3 regions of the Streptomyces sp. NPDC058246 genome follow, and region 3 is predicted to be linked to each of the others. Evidence: riboswitches for the same ligand, from Rfam matches in the RefSeq annotation. Region 3 holds a riboswitch; each other region holds the start of a gene.
What was found. A riboswitch is a leader RNA that binds a small molecule or an ion and turns the genes downstream of it on or off. The one in region 3 is predicted to bind cyclic di-AMP.
Positions count from the first base shown of each region.

Region 1 (4,437 bases), on a different contig from region 3:
GATCGAGTTCGGCCGTCCCAAGTCGCTCAAACTGCGCAGCCGCTGGACGATGCTGCAGGCCGCGCGCAAGGGCCTGTTCGCGCAGATGGTGGTCGTGCCTCTGCTGCAACGGCACCGCATCCTCACTCAGGTCTCCGGCGACCATCTGGAGGTGATCAAGCTGATCCCGCCGCTGGTCATCGGTGAGCCGGACGTCGACCGCTTCGTGGACGCCTTCACCGCCGTGATGGATGACGCGCACAGCGGGGGCGGGCTGATGTGGGACTTCGGGAAGACGCTGGTGAAGCAGGCGGTTGCCAACCGCTGAGTGGTAGGCGGATCCGGGGGCGGGCTCGCGACACGGGTCCGCCCTTTTGTCTCTCAGGCAAGAAATTTGCCCGACAGGCAACTGTGCGGCTCAATAGGAGGCATGAACACCGTTGAGCCGGGGGCGGCCGGTTCGGCGCCCGAGCCCGGGCCGGCCGAGGCACTGCCGTCCGTGGCTCCGCAACTGCGTGAGCTGCGACGCCGTGCCTCGCTGACCCTGGAGACCGCGGCCCGCGCCGCCGGCCTCTCGCCCGCGCATCTCTCGCGCCTTGAGACCGGTCAGCGTCAGCCTTCGCTGCCGATGCTGCTGGCACTCGCCCGTATCTACGGTACGACCGTCTCGGAACTGCTCGGTGAGACGGTCGCCGAGCGGGACGCGATCGTGCGCGGCGCCGACATGGAGCCGACCGCGGCGGGCGGCTGGACGTATGCGCAGGCCGGTGCCCCGGGCCGGGGTATGCAGGCCCTGCGGGTGCACGTCCCGCACGGCTCGCAGGGCGACATCGTGCGCGTGCACCCCGGTGAGGAGTGGCTGTACGTCCTTCGGGGGCGGCTGCGGCTGCGCCTCGGGGACTCCGCGCACGTGCTCACGCCGGGTGACAGCGCGCACTTCGACTCGCTCACCCCGCACCGCATCGCCGCCGCGGATCGTGACGGAGCCGAGCTCCTCTTCGTACACACCCTGCTGCAGAGCCCCACCGCCGCGCTGTGCCTCGGCCCGGCGACGGGGCACCCGACCTCGGGAGAGACATCATGACCGAACCCACGGAACCCGGCACGAGACGGTCCATGGAGGAGCGGTTCCCGCGCTCCCTGTGGGTCCGCCTGATCATCTACATCGCCGTCGGCCACCTCTTCGCGGCCTTCATCTTCCTGCTGTTCACGCTGGGCGGCCAGAATCACTAGACGCCCCCGCGGGGCTCAGTCCAGCAGGCGCTCGCGCAGCCGCTCCCGCAGCTCCGGCGTGATCCGCAGTGCCTGCTCCAGGTAGGCGTCGACGCCGCCCCAGGTCTCCTCGATCGTCTCGAAGGCCGCCGTCAGGTATTCGGCGCGCGCGTCGAACAGCGGACTGAGCAGCTCCATGGCCTCCGGGGAGTAGGCGGAGGCGGAGCTGCTGCTGCGGTGCACCTTGTAGCGGCGGTGCGCCGCGTTCGACTCCAGGTAGTCGGTCACGATCGCGTCGCGCTCGACGCCGAGGGCGAGGAGCGTCACGGCTATCGACAGGCCGGCGCGGTCCTTGCCCGCCGCGCAGTGCATCAGCGCGGGCACGCTGTCCTCGGCCAGGGCGTGCAGTACCTGGGAGTGCTCGGCCGTGCGCTCCTTGACGATCGTGCGGTACGAACCGATCATGCGGTTCGCCGCCTTGCCGTCCGAGAGGAGGGCGCGCAGCTGGTCGAGATCGCCGTCGCGGACCATCTTCCAGAACTCGGCGCCGTCGGCCGGGTCGGTCAGCGGAAGATTCACGTTCCGCACGCCCGGCAGCTCGACGTCCGGGCCCTCCAGCTTCTGGTCCGAGGCATTGCGGAAGTCGAAGACCGTGTGCAGGCCGAGGGAGGCGAGGAACGCCGCGTCCTCCTCGGTGGCGTGCGCCAGGTGGCCGCTGCGGAACAACTGCCCGAACCTCACGCGCCGGCCGTCCACGGTGGGCAGGCCGCCCACGTCCCGGAAATTGCGCACACCGGTCAGCTCGGGCTCGGTCGACGGGACCTGCTGCGTCACTGGGGCTCCTCCCCTTCGGCCGTCGGCGCTGCCGGGCTTCCCTCGGCGGCGCCGGCCGTTCGGCCGCTTGTCTACGGGTTGCGCTCTCGACGATACGACATGGGTACCTGGGGCAATGAGTTGTCCACAGGCGTGACATCTCCGAGGGGCAGCGGGCCGCGCTCGCCCGGCGGGCCGTGCGGTGCGGTACGTCCACGGCGACGAGATCGTCGTCCTCGCCCGGCTCCAGGGCCCAGCGGTTCGGCGAGCCGGTGGCACCGCTTCGGCTGCGCGGACTTGATCCGAAATAGGTGTACGAATCTCGCGAAACGGGCGAATTGCACCGCCCTGCGTTACTGCCATCGTGAGTTGCGGACGGGGTCGTGCGGGGATCTCGATGCGGCAGTTATCCGACTGTGTCGCATGTGACTGTTCTGTCCGAATTAATGCCTTCATTCCAACTGGCCCTGGAATAGAGCACCGTAGGTCGAGGTGCGTGAGGAGCGTCATATTCGTGACCATGCGTTGCGAACCCCTTTTGCCAATCCGCCCGAATTTCCGGGCCGGTTGAAAGGCCGGAAAGATCGTCGATCCACGGAGGGTGACGGGAATTCCGGCATGGATCAAGAAAGGCGCACGCACGAAAAAGCCACATGGTTGGCGAGATGCTCTCATCTCGCTTACGTTCTGCCTCAATCCGGACGGACGCCCAATCCTGCCGCCGCCCGGAATCCGCACTCACCCGCATTCGGCAGGAGCGGGGGACCCGCAGGTACCACGCCTGTTCCGGTCCCCGGAACGGCTAGGGGTATAGCCGCGCAATTGCGTGGCCGGACATCTCCAGTCCGCACCCGACAGCTCACCTCGCAGGCGCCGGAGAGGAATTCGTCATGCCCGCGAAGGGTAAGCACCGCCGTCCCAAGTCCCAGCGTTTCACCCGCTCGATCGCCGTGGCCGGAACCGGTGGCGCCGCGCTCGCGCTGCCGCTGATGGGAGCCACCGGCGCTCACGCCACGACCCCGACGGCCTCCGCCGCGCAGCAGGCCGGGAAGTCCGTGACCGCCTCCCCCGTCGCCGCGAAGAAGGCGGCCGGGACGAAGACCTACGCCGTGCGGGCCGGCGACTGGCTCGCGAAGATCGCCGACGAGCAGAACGTCAGCGGCGGCTGGAAGAAGCTCTACTCCGACAACCGCTCGGCCATCGGCAGCGACCCGTCGCTGATCCACCCGGGTCTCCGGCTGACGCTCGGCGAGAAGGCCGCGTCCGGCGGTGCCACCCGGTCGTCCGCGAAGACGACGACCTCGTCGGCCAAGACCACGACGTCGGACGCCAAGGCCGACACGGCCACCACGGCGGCCACCCCAGCCACGAAGGCCGCCAACACCGCGCCCACCAGCAACGCTTCCGGCTACACCCTGCCGGTCCAGGGCGCCACCGTCGGCACCGGCTACAAGGTGGCGGGCAGCATGTGGTCCAGCGGCTACCACACCGGCGTGGACTTCGTGGTCCCGACCGGCACCACGATCAAGGCCATCGCCGGGGGCACCGTCGTCTCGGCCGGCTGGGGCGGCGCGTACGGCAACCAGGTCGTCATCCAGCACGCCGACGGCCAGTACTCCCAGTACGCCCACATGTCCGCGCTCTCCGTCTCGGCGGGCCAGACCGTGACCGCCGGCCAGCAGATCGGCCTCTCCGGCGCGACCGGCAACGTCACCGGGCCGCACCTGCACTTCGAGGTCCGCACCACGCCGAACTACGGCTCGGACATCGACCCCGTCACGTACCTGCGCTCGCACGGTGTCGCCGTCTGACACCCCTGCTTTTCCCTGCCCTTGCCGGCAGTACTGTCTCCGAAGGCCGGACCCCACGATCCCCGGGGTCCGGCCTTCGGCCTGCCACTGTCAACTCCCCACGCGGACCAGGTACTTGCCCGCTCGACCGGAATCCCGCGCGCCACCAACACTGGCGTGTGGAGCTCCGTCGGGATCGCGGACTCCCCCGTGTAGCGGCTCCGTCAACGCCGCTGATCAGAGAGCTATTCCGGAATTGGACAACACTTTAGGCGTGGCTTATCTCACCATCCGTCAACCCTTCCCTACGGTCGCGTAGCTCACATCGCAAGGTGAATCATGGGCCGATGTGGCAGACGATTCGAAGAGTGACAACAGATCAGTGATCGGGTCGTACGTGGCGGTGGGGGACAGCTTCACCGAGGGCGTCGGCGACCCCGGCCCTGACGGGGCCTTCGTCGGTTGGGCCGACCGGTTCGCGGTGCTTCTCGCCGACCGACGGCCCGAGGGCGACTTCAACTACACCAATCTCGCCGTGCGCGGCAAACTGCTCGACCAGGTCGTCGAGGACCAGCTCCAGCGCGCGAAGGAGCTCGCTCCGGACCTGGTCTCCTTCTGCGCGGGCGGCAACGACATCATCCGG
Region 1 covers NZ_JBHVWZ010000016.1:179,392-183,828, forward strand. Annotated here, with positions in the region: gene ACFVXA_RS23825 (aspartate aminotransferase family protein) at 1-307, shown strand, start outside; gene ACFVXA_RS23830 (helix-turn-helix domain-containing protein) at 410-1,063, shown strand; gene ACFVXA_RS23835 (DUF6126 family protein) at 1,096-1,212, shown strand; gene ACFVXA_RS23840 (tyrosine-protein phosphatase) at 1,228-2,025, opposite strand; cyclic di-AMP (ydaO/yuaA leader) riboswitch at 2,734-2,890, shown strand; gene ACFVXA_RS23845 (peptidoglycan DD-metalloendopeptidase family protein) at 2,895-3,815, shown strand; gene ACFVXA_RS23850 (SGNH/GDSL hydrolase family protein) at 4,177-4,437, shown strand, end outside.
Region 1: it holds a riboswitch for cyclic di-AMP, as region 3 does, so the genes downstream of both, ACFVXA_RS23845 (peptidoglycan DD-metalloendopeptidase family protein) here and ACFVXA_RS16850 (M23 family metallopeptidase) in region 3, are expected to answer to the same signal.

Region 2 (4,437 bases), on a different contig from region 3:
CTGGATCCGTACGCGAAGCTGCTCGATGAGCGGATCGTCTTCCTCGGGACACCGATCGACGACACGTCGGCGAACGACGTGATGGCGCAGTTCATGCACCTCGAGTACCTGGCGCCGGACCAGGACATCTCGCTCTACATCAACTCCCCCGGCGGCTCGTTCAGCGCGATGACGGCGATCTACGACACGATGCGGTTCGTCACCTGCGACGTGGAGACGGTCTGCCTGGGGCAGGCGGCGTCCGCCGCGGCCGTGCTCCTGGCCGGGGGCACGCCGGGCAAGCGGCTCGCGCTGCCCGGCGCCCGCGTGCTCATCCACCAGCCGTCGACCCCCGAACCGATCCAGGGACAGGCGAGCGATCTGGTCATCCAGGCCGAGGAGTTGATGCGCACCCGCAAGCTGCTGGAGGAGATGCTCGTACGGCACACGGGGCAGCGTCCGGAGCAGGTCGCCGCGGACATCGAACGCGACATGATCCTCGACGCGCCGGCGGCGGTGGCGTACGGACTGGTCGACCGGATCATCCCGAGCCGCAAGGCCTCGCGCACCGCGCCCGGCGCGAGGTGATCGCCCGATGATCCCCGACCTGCCTCCGCTGCCCGCGCTGACGCGCGCCGAGGCCGAGTTGATCGACCGTTACCTCGACGTGGTCGATCTGGTCGGCCGTATCAACCCGGCACGCCCCGGGGACACCTACCGCGGACTGAGGGCCGCCCAGGCGCTGGTCGGCAAGGCGACGGCGCTGCGTGACGCCCTCGCGCTGATGCACCAGCGCGGCGAGAGCGAGGTGCACGCCCCGACACTGGCCCAGGCTCTGCGCGTGCTTGACGGGGAGCGGCGGGCGGCCCGGGTCACGCTGCCGCCCGACGCCGACAGTTGACGCACCGACGCCCGGGTTGCGGCGCGTCGAAGCGTCCGGCCCGGGTGTCAAACGGACCAGATGGCGTACCCCCTGATGGAGTACAAAGGGGTCCTTTTCTGAGTGCGTAAAAGTTGCGCAACGCGCGTAGCCGAAAGGCGGAATGAGGCCCTCCGTCCCTGGTGCGGGCGCGGTCGACTTCGTCAACACCCCCTCGAACAGAGGGGTGTCCACCCGAACGGGTGAGTGGTGACTAACACCACAAACCACCGATTCCGCTCGGTTTTTCGGACACTTATGCGTGAAGATCCCTTCCGACGACAAGCCCCCGCCATACCGGCGGGGCGGTCCGGGCGGACGCCGAGTCCTGCCGCCGCCCGGACGACCGGTCGACAGATGTGCATCGGCAGGAGTGGAGGACCCAGCACGACGGGCCGCCGGAGACATTTCCGGGCGGTCCTTGGGGTGAAGCCGCATCACGCGGCCGGGCTACTTCGCCAGCCCGAATCCGACAGGTCATCCTTCACAGGCGGTTGACGAAGGGTTGCGCATGACTGCGCTCAATCGTGTCCCGTCGCTGTGGACGAGGGCCGGTACGGCCTCGGCTCTGACCATCGCCGCCATGGGCGGCAGCCTTGTGGTCCCAGGCGTCTCATCCGACGCCGAGGCGGCCACTCTCGCGACGAAGGCACTTCAGGTCGCGGCCTCCAAGAAGGGCTCCCCGTACAAGTGGGGTGCCACGGGCCCGCGCCGCTTCGACTGCTCCGGGTTCACGCTGTACTCGTACAAGAAGGCGGGCAAGAAGCTGCCTCGTACGGCCGCGGCGCAGTACAACAAGACGCACCACATCTCCGCCTCGCACCGCAAGGCCGGAGACCTCGTGTTCTTCCACTCGGGCCGGAACGTGTACCACGTCGGCATCTACGCCGGGAAGGGCAAGATCTGGCACTCGCCGAAGACCGGGGAGGTCGTGAAGCTCCAGAAGATCTGGACGAGGAGCGTGTGGTACGGCCGGGTCAGCTGACCTGCCCGAGGGGGTGCCGGCGGAGCCCGTCGGCACCCCCTCGGGGCGCCCACACCCCCCTCGGGGCGTGCCACCACCCGCCTGGGCCGCCGGCATCGCTCTCAGGACGTGCCACCACGCGTTGAGACCGTCCGCGACCCTCTCGGCGTGCCACCACCCGTCCGAGGCGTCCGCAACCCTCTCAAGCGCGTGCGCGAACCGCGCGGGCCAACCCGCCCCACCCCAGGTGCGTGAAGACGGGCCTCACCGGTTACTCGTCTCCCATGGCCGACCAACGTCCCAGCACGGCACGCGACGAGACACCCCTGGAACGCGCGGACCGCAACTTCGCCGAACTGCTCCAAGAGCTGCGCGTCACCCAGACCGGGGTGCAGATCCTCTTCGCCTTCCTGCTGACCCTCGCGTTCACCCAGCGCTTCCCGTCCCTCGACACCGTGCAGCGGACCACGTACGTCACCACACTGCTGCTGGCCGTGGTGGCCGCGGCCCTGTTCACGGCCCCCGCCGCCCTGCACCGGTCGCTGTTCCAGCAGAACGTCAAGCCCACCATCGTGCGGGTCTCTTCCCAGCTGGCCCACATCGGTCTGTACGTGCTGATGCTGGCGTTCACCGGATCGGTGCTCCTCGTCGTGGACGTGACGCTGGGGCGCGGCGCCGGGATCGCGGCGGGGGCGGGCACGCTGGCCGTCTGCCTCGCGCTCTGGGGCGCCCTGCCGCGGCTGGTGCACCGGCATTTCACGTCCCGAGCGGCTCCAGCAGAAGGACCAGACCGAGCACCGTGAGCGCGGTCCCGGTGACCGCCTCCACGGCCCGGGCGGCGCGCGGCCGGCGCAGCCACCGCCCGAGCCGGTCCACCAGCAGCGCGACCGCCGGGAACCACACGAGGGCGAGGACGACCACGATCAACGCCAGCAGCAGGGTTCTGGGCAGCGCGGGGCTGGCCGCCGGCACGAACTGCGGCAGCAGGCTGAGGAAGGTGATCGGCGCCTTCGGATTGAGCGCGTTGGTGACGAAGCCCTGCCGCAGCGGGCGCGTCCCGGACGCCGCCTCGTCGGCCGCCGCCCCGCGCGGCCGTCCCAGCGCCCGCAGCGTCCGGACGCCGAGGTACAGCACGTAGCCGCCGCCGAGCAGCTGCAGCGCCCCGAACAGGGCGGGCACGGCGGTGAGGACCGCGGCGACCCCGGCGACCGCGAGCGCCGTGTGCAGGAGCAGCCCGCCGGTGATCCCGAGCGCGCACACGACGCCGGCCCGGCGCGAGACCAGGGCGTTGCGTACGACGACGGTGAAGTCAGCGCCCGGCATGGCGACCATTCCGGCGGCGACCCCTGTGAAGGCGATGAGCTGTGCGTCCATGAGCACCAGACTGCCCGTGTCGGGCCTTCAGCAGGTATGTCGAATATCCTGGGTAGGCCTTAAGCATTCGTTTACACCCAGCGAGGTCCGCGAGGTCCGGGATGTCCGCGAGGTCCGGGAACACCTCAGGAGTGCACGATGTACGACCCGACGCGGCTGGCGGCGCTGGTGGCGGTCGCCGAGGCGGGGTCGATCACCCGGGCCGCTGAGCGCCTCGGCTACACCCCGCCGGCCCTCTCCCAGCAACTGGCGAAGCTGGAGCGGGAGACTGGCGCGACCCTGCTGGTGCGCTCGCATCGCGGTGCGCGGCTGACGGACGCGGGCGAACTGCTGGTGGCGCGGGCCCGCCGGATCCTGGACGAGATGGAGCGGGCCCGGCACGAACTGGCCCGCCTGGCCGGCCTGTCGGGCGGCACGCTGCGGCTCGGCACCTTCCCGACGGCGGGCATCCATCTGCTGCCGCCGGTGCTCAGCGCCTTCCGGCGGGCCCATCCGGACGTGGAGCTGGCGGTCGCGAACTACGAGCCGCCGGACGGCATTTCGGCGGTCGCGGCCGGTGAGGTGGACCTCGCGCTCACCCACACCTACGTGCCGGCGGCCCTCGTACCGCTGCCTTCGTCGGTGAGCGCGGAGCCGGTCCTGGTCGAGGAGTTGGTGCTGATCACCGCCCCCGGGCATGTCCTCGCGAGCGGCTCGGCGCGGTTGCCGTTGAGCGGGCTCGCCGGGCAGCCACTGATCAGCATGGCTCCGGACCTTCCCGCCCGGCAGGGCGTGGAGGCCGCGCTCGCCCGGGCCGGGGCCACCCCGTCGGTGCTGGTCGAGACCCCGGGGTACGCCCTGGTGTGCGCGCTGGTCAGCGCCGGGCTCGGGGTCGCGGTCGTACCGGAGATGGTGGCCGCGACGGCGGCGACACCGGTGGGGACGCGGCGGCTGGAACCGGGAGAGCTGCGCCGTACGATCTCGGTCGTCCACCGCACCGCCGAGGCGGCACCGGCGGTCGACGCCTTCCGTGCCCTGCTGCGCGCCGCCTTCGGACGGGCCGGACAGCACCGGCACGACACCGGACCGCACCGCGAGAGCTGAGCCGCACAGCCACGACGACGGAACCGACCACTGATCCGGTTCCCCACGGCTCCGGACCGCACCGCGAGAGCTGAGCCGCACAGCCAGGACGACGAAACCGACCACTGAGCCGCTCCCC
Region 2 covers NZ_JBHVWZ010000024.1:131,918-136,354, reverse strand. Annotated here, with positions in the region: gene ACFVXA_RS29330 (ATP-dependent Clp protease proteolytic subunit) at 1-567, shown strand, start outside; gene ACFVXA_RS29325 (hypothetical protein) at 575-880, shown strand; cyclic di-AMP (ydaO/yuaA leader) riboswitch at 1,208-1,406, shown strand; gene ACFVXA_RS29320 (C40 family peptidase) at 1,410-1,883, shown strand; gene ACFVXA_RS29315 (DUF6328 family protein) at 2,147-2,665, shown strand; gene ACFVXA_RS29310 (LysE family translocator) at 2,619-3,236, opposite strand; gene ACFVXA_RS29305 (LysR family transcriptional regulator) at 3,375-4,319, shown strand.
Region 2: it holds a riboswitch for cyclic di-AMP, as region 3 does, so the genes downstream of both, ACFVXA_RS29320 (C40 family peptidase) here and ACFVXA_RS16850 (M23 family metallopeptidase) in region 3, are expected to answer to the same signal.

Region 3 (4,437 bases):
TCGGCCCGCGCCGAGTCCACCGTCGTCCCCGGCCGGTACTTTCCGGTGAGGAAACCGGACGCGAGGGCGAAGTACGGCATGGCCGCGAGGCCGGAGCGGGAAGCGAGGTCCCGCAGAGGACCTTCGTAGGTGTCGCGCGAGACCAGGTTGTAGTGCGGCTGGAGGGCGACATAGCGCGCGAGGCCCTCACGGTCGGAGAACTCCAGGGACTCCTGGAGCCGCTCGGCCGAGATGTTGGAGGCGCCGATCTCCCGCACCTTGCCCGCCTTCACCAGCTCGTCGAGCGCCCCGATGATCTCCTCGACGGGCACCTCGGGCTTGTCGAAGTGCGTGTAGTAGAGGTCGATGTAGTCGGTGTCCAGGCGTCGCAGGGACGCCTCGGCCGCGGCCTTGATGTTGGCGCCGGACAGCCCCGGATAGTCGGGGTGCTGGCTGACCTTGGTGGCGATCACGACATCGGAACGGTTGCCGCGCGCCTTGACCCACTTGCCGATGACGGTCTCGGACTCGCCACCCTTGTTGCCCTCGATCCACGCCGAGTACGAGTCGGCGGTGTCGACGAAGTTGCCGCCGGCGGCCGCGTACGCGTCGAGTACGGCGAAGGACTGGGCCTCGTCGGCGGTCCAGCCGAAGACGTTGCCACCGAGGGAGAGCGGGAAGACCTCGAGGTCGGAAGAGCCGAGCTTGCGCAGAGAAGTCATGCTCGAATTCAACATCCGTACCGGATGGATGTATTCCACACGCGCCTGACCGGCAGCCTTGATGTCACACGCCTGACCGGCAGCCCTGACGTCGGGGGGGTGCCGTCAGGACCGCCGGGAATCAGCGGAACACACGCGTCCGAACGCACGCGTCGGGACGTACAGCCAGGAGGTACGACCAAGGCGCACGCGTCACGACGTACCCGTCAGGGGTTCAGACCCTTGCTGCGCAGCCACGCCATCGGGTCGATCGCGTCGCCACCGCCGGGGTGGACCTCCAGGTGCAGGTGCGGCCCGGTCACGTTGCCGGTCGCGCCCACGCGCCCGATGACGTCTCCCGTGGCGACCTTCTGCCCCACGCTGACGCTGATCGACGACTGGTGGCAGAACCACAGCTCCGTACCGTCGTCGAGGGTGAGGATCGTGCGGTAGCCGTACGCGCCTGCCCAGCCCGCCTCCGTGACGGTGGCGCTGTGGATCGCCTTGATCAGCGTGCCGGTGGGCGCGGCGAAGTCGAGGCCGGTGTGGTAGCCGGAGGACCACATGGAGCCGGCCTCGCCGAAGCGGGAGGTGAGCGTGTACGAGGAGGTGGGCAGCGAGTAGCTCTTGGCGAGCTCGGCGAGGCGCTTGGCCTCGGCGGCCTTCTTGGCCGCCTCGTCCGCCTTCGTCTTGGCGGCGGCGGCCTTGGCCTCGGCGTCGTCCTGCTGCTGGGCGGCGAGCGCGACGGCCTTCTTCGCGGCGGCGGCCTCGGCGGCCTGCTGGGCCGCGCTGTCGACCTGGTCCTGCTGCGACGCGGCCTGCTGCATGATGCGGGCCCGCAGCGCCTCGCCCGCGTCGGCGCTCCCCTGCGCGGCGTCGGCGCTGGTCAGACCGGCGCTGGTGAGCGGGGTGGCGGAGCCCTTGGGCGTACTGGACCCGCCGTCCGATATGAGGGACTTGGCGGACTCGGTGACCGATGACAGGTCGGGAAGCGAGATCGACACCGGCGGCTTGCCGGGCGCGGCGGTGGCCATGCCACCCGCGCCGACGGCGGCTATGACACCGACGCCGAGAACCGTGGAGCTGCGGGCGAGTCCCCCACCGCGCTGCTTGCTGACACGGTGCCGGCCGCGAACGGGACGGACGGAATCCTCAGAGGGGTTCCATTCCTCCCAGGAGCCCTCGTCGTTGCCGTACGCGTAGCCGAAGGGCTGGGTGTCGTTCGGCGCGAACGAGGTTTGCTGGGCAGGCCGGTTGGACGCCACGTGGGCGCACTCCTTTCCTTCCTTCTCGCCTACCGGGTTAGCTGACGGGTTCGGAGCAGGAAGGTCTCCTACGCGCGTCAACCACGGCTTTTCCGCCGTGAAAGACGCTCGATTCACCCCAAGTTGGTGGTTCCCCGGCTCCCTTGCGGGATTCGGCGCGTGCGCACGGAGCCGCCTCTTGTGACGGCTGGGACGACCGCGCTGCGTTATCGAACGTTAATAGACCCGGGTACCGGATTCCAAGCTGTTCGGACTGATCGTTAACGCTTTTGGCCAGGACTTTGGGGACACCATCGGTTCAAACCGGGCGAGTTGACCACACTTCATAAACATCGATTCAGCTGATGGTGTGTCAGTTGTTATGCGGAGTGGCACCGTCCGATCACCACAGGTGACAAGGATCAAGGGCGCCGTACGGCCAGCAGCGCCATGTCGTCCGTCGTGCCGCCGCCCGTGTGCCGGCGGACCTCCTGGGCGAGGGCGGCCAGCAGGGCGTCGGGCCCGGGGAACAGGCGCCCGGCGAGGCGCGCGGCGGGATCGTAGAACTCCCCGCGCTCGTCGCGCGCCTCGGACAGGCCGTCGGTGTGCAGGAGCAGCGTGGCCCCCTTCGGGAACCCGGCCTCCACCGCGCGGTCGGGCCAGCTGCCCAACTCGCCCATCCCGAGCGGCAGGGCGGGATCCTCGGCGGCGAGCGGGACCAGCGTGCCGTCCGCGTGCAGCAGCAGCGGCGGGGGATGGCCGCGGTTGACGATCCGTACGGCCTCGTCCCCGTGCGGGATCTCCGCGAGTACGGCCGTGGTGAACCCCTCGAAGGCGTCGAGGCCCTCGCGCCGGGTGCCCTCGCGCGCCAGCGCCCGCTCCAGACGCTGTGCGACCGCCTCCAGCGTCGCTTCCTGCTCGGCCGCCTCCCGGAACGCCCCGATGACGACGGCGACGGCGGCGACCGCCCCCATGCCCTTGCCGCGTACGTCGCCCACGACCAGCCGTACCCCGTGCGGGGAGTCCTGCACCGCGTACAGGTCGCCGCCGATGAACGCGTCCGCCTGCGCCGCCTCGTACCGCGCCGCGACGTCGAAGCCGGCGATCCGCTCGTCGGGCTCGGGCAGCACCGCGCGCTGCGCGGACTCGGCGATCTCCCGGACCGAGGCGAGCCGTTGGTCGCTGCGGCGGACGAGGAGGTTGATGAGGACGGCCAGGACGGCGGCCGTGGCCACCGTGACCACTTCGGTGACCGAGCCGACGTTCAGGACGATGCCGAGCCTGAGGTGGATCGTGAGCACCGCGGCGAGGGCCGCGACACCGGTGAGCACCGTGCCGCGCGGTGAGTAGAGGGGGGCGGCCACCAGCGGGGCGGCGGTGAAGAGGGGGGACGCGGTGAAGTCCGACGGCGTGAAGTAGTCGTAACAGCCCCCGATGACGATGAGCAGCGCGGGGAGCGCCCGGACGAAGGCCCGCGCCTTGGAGATCCGGCGTCGGTCCGGGTCCGCCGGGCGGGGCCGCGGAGCGTCACCAAGACCGGGGTCGGGCACGGGGTCGCCGGGCAGCCGGCCACCGAACCGGTCGTATTCGTAGGGCCCCTCGGCCCGCTGCTCGCCTGCTTGCTGCCCCACCCATCCAGGTTTCCCGCAGCGGGGACGGTGGGCGACCGGTGTGGACCGACCGGGGGATACGGGGATGTGGGGGGACCCGCACGGAGCCGTAGCGGCCGGCGAAACACCAAGGGCCGGAACTCGTGAATCCGAGTTCCGGCCCTTGGCCTTCAGTAGCGGGGACAGGATTTGAACCTGCGACCTCTGGGTTATGAGCCCAGCGAGCTACCGAGCTGCTCCACCCCGCGTCGTTGAAACCAGTGTACGCCATCCGCGGGGCCCCCAGCACACACCTTTGAACGCACCCCCGTGCCGGCCTCGGCGGCAGGTGTCGGCGGGATTCACAGAAGGTGCCGGTTGGGCGCCTTGGCCCGCTCCTCGTGTTCGGGGAGTACGACGACGTCGGCGCCCTCCGTGGCGAGCAGCCCGTTGCCGTCGGCCCCCGCGACGAACGTGTCGGGCTCGCGCCAGGCGGTGACCACCCGCCGCACCCCGGCGTCGAGGATCAGCCGGGCACACGGCGCGGGCCGCGAGGCGCGCCGGGCGCAGGGTTCGAGGCTGCTGTACACCGTGGCGGAGGTGAGGCGCGGGTCGGCGGGGTCGATCTTGGCGAGCGCCGCTTCCTCGGCGTGCACCACGGGGTCGTCGCCCTCACGCGAGTGGCCCCGGGCCAGCTCGGTCCCGTCGGCGGCCACCACCACCGCGCCCACGCTGAAGGCGGTCTCCGAGGGCGGACACAAGGCCGCCAGTTCACACGCGAGCGCCAGCCAGTGCCGGTCCGCGGCGGAGGCGAGGCCGCCGGCGCCGGGGGCCGTGGGGACGTACCGGACGAGGACGACGTCTCCGACGGCCCGGGTCTCCACCATCCGCAGCCGCCCGGGCGGATAGTCGCCGGGTCCGAAC
Region 3 covers NZ_JBHVWZ010000009.1:287,058-291,494, reverse strand. Annotated here, with positions in the region: gene ACFVXA_RS16855 (aldo/keto reductase) at 1-701, opposite strand, end outside; gene ACFVXA_RS16850 (M23 family metallopeptidase) at 908-1,945, opposite strand; cyclic di-AMP (ydaO/yuaA leader) riboswitch at 1,957-2,113, opposite strand; gene ACFVXA_RS16845 (PP2C family protein-serine/threonine phosphatase) at 2,347-3,555, opposite strand; tRNA gene ACFVXA_RS16840 (tRNA-Met) at 3,709-3,782, opposite strand; gene ACFVXA_RS16835 (dihydrofolate reductase family protein) at 3,876-4,437, opposite strand, start outside.